DNA from 2 places in the Enterobacter oligotrophicus genome. Region 1 is predicted to be linked to the other one. Evidence: predicted binding sites of a transcription regulator. Region 1 holds the regulator's gene; the other holds the start of a gene.
The links. Region 1 encodes CRP, which controls carbon source genes, mostly activating them, when cyclic AMP is high. Its sites were predicted from a motif close to ATGTGANNNNNNTCACAT; they were not measured.
Positions count from the first base shown of each region.

Region 1 (2,205 bases):
AATGGGGCTGGCGATGGAGTTAATTATGACACCGCTGGTGCAGCGGTTGATGGAAGGAAAGCAGATCGCGTGACGCCTGTTACCGGATGGCGTTTCGCTTATCCGGCCTACGTTCGTGCAGTTGTAGGCCCGGTAAGCGCAGCGCCACCGGGCTTTGTTTTAAGCCTCGATCACTTCATACGAATGGGTGATTTTTACCGCTTTCTCCAGCATTAACGCCACAGAGCAGTATTTCTCCGCAGAAAGATCCACCGCGCGTGATACCGCCGCATCTTTCAGCTCCTTGCCGGTAACAATAAAGTGCAGATTAATGTGCGTAAACAGGCGCGGTGCCTCTTCGCGGCGTTCAGACGTGAGTTTGACTTCGCAATCGGTCACATTGTGGCGGCCTTTTTGCAGAATCGACACCACGTCGATTGCGCTGCATCCGCCCGCCGCCATCAGCACCATCTCCATCGGGCTTGGGGCTTTGTCGCCGGAGTTCCCGTCCATCAAAATCTGGTGTCCTGAAGCGGACTCGCCCAGGAACGTTAACCCTTCAACCCACTTTACACGCGCTTGCATATTCATTAACTCCAACGTTGCATTTTTGGTGACAGATTACGCGCGCGTTACATTTCTCGCAACGGAAGGCGACCTGCATCATGCTGAAGCGAGACACCAGGAGACACGCGGCTAAAGCTATGCTAAAACACTCTGGATGCTACAGTAATACATTGACGTTACACATGTATGCAGAGGACATCAAACTTTACTGGCTGCGAAACGTTACGACAGCCGACTTCCCAGGGTATGGGTAAGAATTCGATTGCAACCCCAGAGTCCGGATGCATCTTATGACTCTGGTGACAGCTTATAACAGAGGATAACAGCGCATGGTGCTTGGCAAACCGCAAACAGACCCGACTCTCGAATGGTTCTTGTCTCATTGCCACATTCATAAGTACCCATCGAAAAGCACTCTGATTCACCAGGGTGAAAAAGCCGAAACGTTGTATTACATCGTTAAAGGCTCGGTGGCAGTGCTGATCAAAGATGAAGAAGGGAAAGAGATGATCCTTTCTTATCTGAACCAGGGCGATTTCATCGGTGAACTGGGCCTGTTTGAAGAGGGCCAGGAACGTAGCGCCTGGGTTCGTGCAAAAACAGCATGTGAAGTGGCTGAAATTTCCTACAAGAAATTCCGTCAGTTGATCCAGGTTAACCCGGACATCCTGATGCGTCTTTCTTCCCAGATGGCTCGCCGTCTGCAGGTCACGTCTGAGAAAGTGGGTAACCTCGCCTTCCTGGACGTTACCGGCCGTATCGCGCAGACGCTGCTGAACCTGGCGAAACAGCCAGACGCCATGACCCACCCTGACGGCATGCAAATTAAAATTACCCGTCAGGAAATTGGTCAGATCGTCGGTTGCTCCCGCGAAACAGTGGGCCGTATCCTGAAAATGCTGGAAGACCAGAACCTGATCTCTGCCCACGGTAAAACTATCGTGGTTTACGGAACCCGTTAATTCCGGCCAAACGGCGTGCCATCGCAAGGTGGCACGCCGTTTTTGTCTCTATTCCCATGTGGCGCAGGCTGATTTATCACCCGGAAGTTAACTACGCACTGCGACAAACGCTGGTGTTGTGTCTTCCCGTGGCTGTGGGTCTGATCCTCGGACATCTCCAGCAGGGTCTGCTGTTTTCTCTCGTTCCCGCCTGCTGCAACATTGCCGGTCTGGATACGCCGCATAAGCGTTTTTTCAAACGTCTGATTATTGGTGGCTGCCTGTTCGCAGGCTGTAGCCTCGCCGTACAGCTCCTGCTTGCCCGCGATATTCCGCTGCCGTTGATTTTGACCGTGCTGGCGATGACGCTCGGCGTGACCGCCGAAATCAGCTCGCTGCATGCCCGGTTACTCCCCGCTTCGCTGATTGCCGCCATCTTCACTCTGAGCCTTGCGGGCAATATGCCGGTGTGGGAACCGCTGCTGATCTACGCCCTCGGCACGCTGTGGTACGGGCTGTTTAACTGGTTCTGGTTCTGGCTGTGGCGCGAACAACCGCTGCGCGAATCCCTGAGCCTGCTCTATGTGCAGCTTGCAGATTACTGCGAAGCCAAATATACCCTGCTTACCCAGCACACCGATCCGGAAAAATCACTGCCGCCGCTGCTGGCACGTCAGCAAAAAGTGGTCGATCTGATAAGCCAGTGCTATCAGCAATT
Region 1 is NZ_AP019007.1:2,055,071-2,057,275, forward strand. It holds gene EoCCA6_RS09990 (phosphoribulokinase) at 1-73, shown strand, start outside; gene EoCCA6_RS09995 (OsmC family protein) at 160-564, opposite strand; gene crp (cAMP-activated global transcriptional regulator CRP) at 876-1,508, shown strand; gene EoCCA6_RS10005 (YccS/YhfK family putative transporter) at 1,565-2,205, shown strand, end outside.

Region 2 (2,205 bases), 400 kb from region 1:
GCCGACGGCAAAGAGGATGGGATAGGTCACGGAAGTCTGGAAGAATTTGTAAACCACCTGAGAGCCTTCCAGCAGACGCGGAGACGCACCGTTGCAGAGCTTCACCAGCACGGCCATAAACAGCATGCCAACCGGCGCAGGCAGACCAATCAGCTTGTGACCGAGCATCCCCAGCATGTAGAGCAGCACCGCCAGCAGCGCGCCGGAGGCAATAGTGGTGACGTCGGCTTTACCGGAGAACGCAGGCTGAGAGACAGTGGTATCGGCATTCGCGCGGTTTGGCATTAACTGGCCTTCACCGGTCAGGTGCGGGTAGCGCTTACCGAGCTGGTTCAGGCAGCCGGAGATGATGATCGCCGTCAGACCGCCGAGCATCACCATTGGCAGGACACGGCCGAGCGCCACGCCCTGATCCATGTGCAACAGTGTGGCGTAACCGATAGAGAGCGGGATCGCCCCTTCACCCACGCCGCCTGCCATAATTGGCAAAATGATAAAGAAGAAGATCTGGAACGGCTCAAGACCGAGCGCCAGACCAACGCCCATCCCGACAATCATGCCGACAATTTCACCGCACAGCATCGGGAAGAAGATGCGCAGGAAGCCCTGAATCAGCACCGTGCGGTTCATGCTCATGATGCTGCCGACAATGATGCAGCAAATGTAGAGATAGAGAATGTTGGTGGATTTGTAAAACTTCGTCGTGGATTCCACCACCACGTCCGGCAGCAGGCCATAATAGACCAGCGCGGAAGGGATGAAGGTGGCGCAAATCGCCGCCGCGCCGAGCTTGCCGACAATCGGCAGGCGTTTGCCAAACTCACCGCAGGCAAAGCCGAAGAAGGCCAGCGTCGCCACCATCACCACGATGTCGCTCGGCAGTTTTCCGCCCAGACAATCAATGGCGATCAGCGCGCCCGCCAGGACAAACAGCGGCAGAGGAATAATCCCGATTTTCCAGGTATCCATAATATGCCACCAGCGCTCTTTAAGCGAAGGCCGCTGAATATCAATCGGGTCGTGGGTAACAGAGAATGAATCGTCAGTTGTGCTCATAATAAGCCCCTTAGTTATTTTGTGGGTTCAGCTTAGAGTCACAAAGGCTTACTTTATGTGAGGAAAGGCATATTAAAAGCGAAGTTTTAATGGCAGCTATGGTTTTAATGGTTTCTTTTATTTAATGTGATTTACGCCTTATTTATTGGCGTGGTTTTTATGGTTTCTTTTCTTAATTGAACATACAAATAACATTTATTAATTTCGCCTTAAGATGATAAGCCTTTCGGAAAAATCTTTTACAGAGCGGGCTGTGCAAAGGATCACAAGTTTTCGGCAAAGCAGGCGTCCGCGCCGAAAAAGATGATATATTAGCCTGCCTTGTTGATACCCTGCGTGATAGTTATGAAAGTATCATTTCAGATCAAGCTGTTTATTTCACTGGTAGCCTTTTTCTCGGTACTGTTTGCGCTACTGGGTGGATATTATTATGTCGACGTCGGCAGACAGCTTTATCAGGAAATGAGTGCGCGAGCCAAAATACAGGCCGAAGAGATTGCGCTTATTCCATCTCTGCGCAATGAAGTCGCACAGAAAGATATCAAAGGCATTCACGACTTTATGCAGAAAATAGCAGCCCACAGCGACGCCAGTTTTATTGTAATTGGCGATAATAAAGGGCTGCATCTGTTCCATTCGGTGTTTGCTGACCGGGTAGGCAAAACGCTGGTCGGCGGGGATAACGACGAGGTGTTGCACGGTAAAAGCACCACCACCATTCGCAAGGGTGGTTTAGGCATTTCGCTGCGCAGCAAAGCCCCCATTTTTAACGATGCGGGACAGGTGGTCGGGATTGTCTCGGTGGGCTATCTCACCAGCTATCTTGATACCATCACCGTCAATAAAGTCGTCAATATTCTAATAGCCGCCGTACTGTTGTTAATCGCCCTGTTTGTCTTTTCCTGGTTTTTCACCCGCAGTATTAAAAAACAGATATTCTCTCTTGAGCCACGTGAAATCGGCCTGCTGGTGCGCCAGCAAAAGGCGATGATGGAGTCGATCTATGAAGGCGTGATCGCGATCGACGACGACCTGCGGATAGAAGTGATCAACCAGGCGGCGCGTAAGCTGCTGGGCCTGAGCCAGCCTGCACGCGAGCTGCGTGGTCAGCTGATTAGCCAGGTGATTGCCCCCGTTCCGTTCTTCAAC
Region 2 is NZ_AP019007.1:1,659,887-1,662,091, forward strand. It holds gene EoCCA6_RS07875 (2-hydroxycarboxylate transporter family protein) at 1-1,056, opposite strand, end outside; gene EoCCA6_RS07880 (ATP-binding protein) at 1,402-2,205, shown strand, end outside.
Region 2: a site for CRP is predicted at 1,181-1,198, ahead of EoCCA6_RS07875 (2-hydroxycarboxylate transporter family protein). Genes of this name have one in related genera too.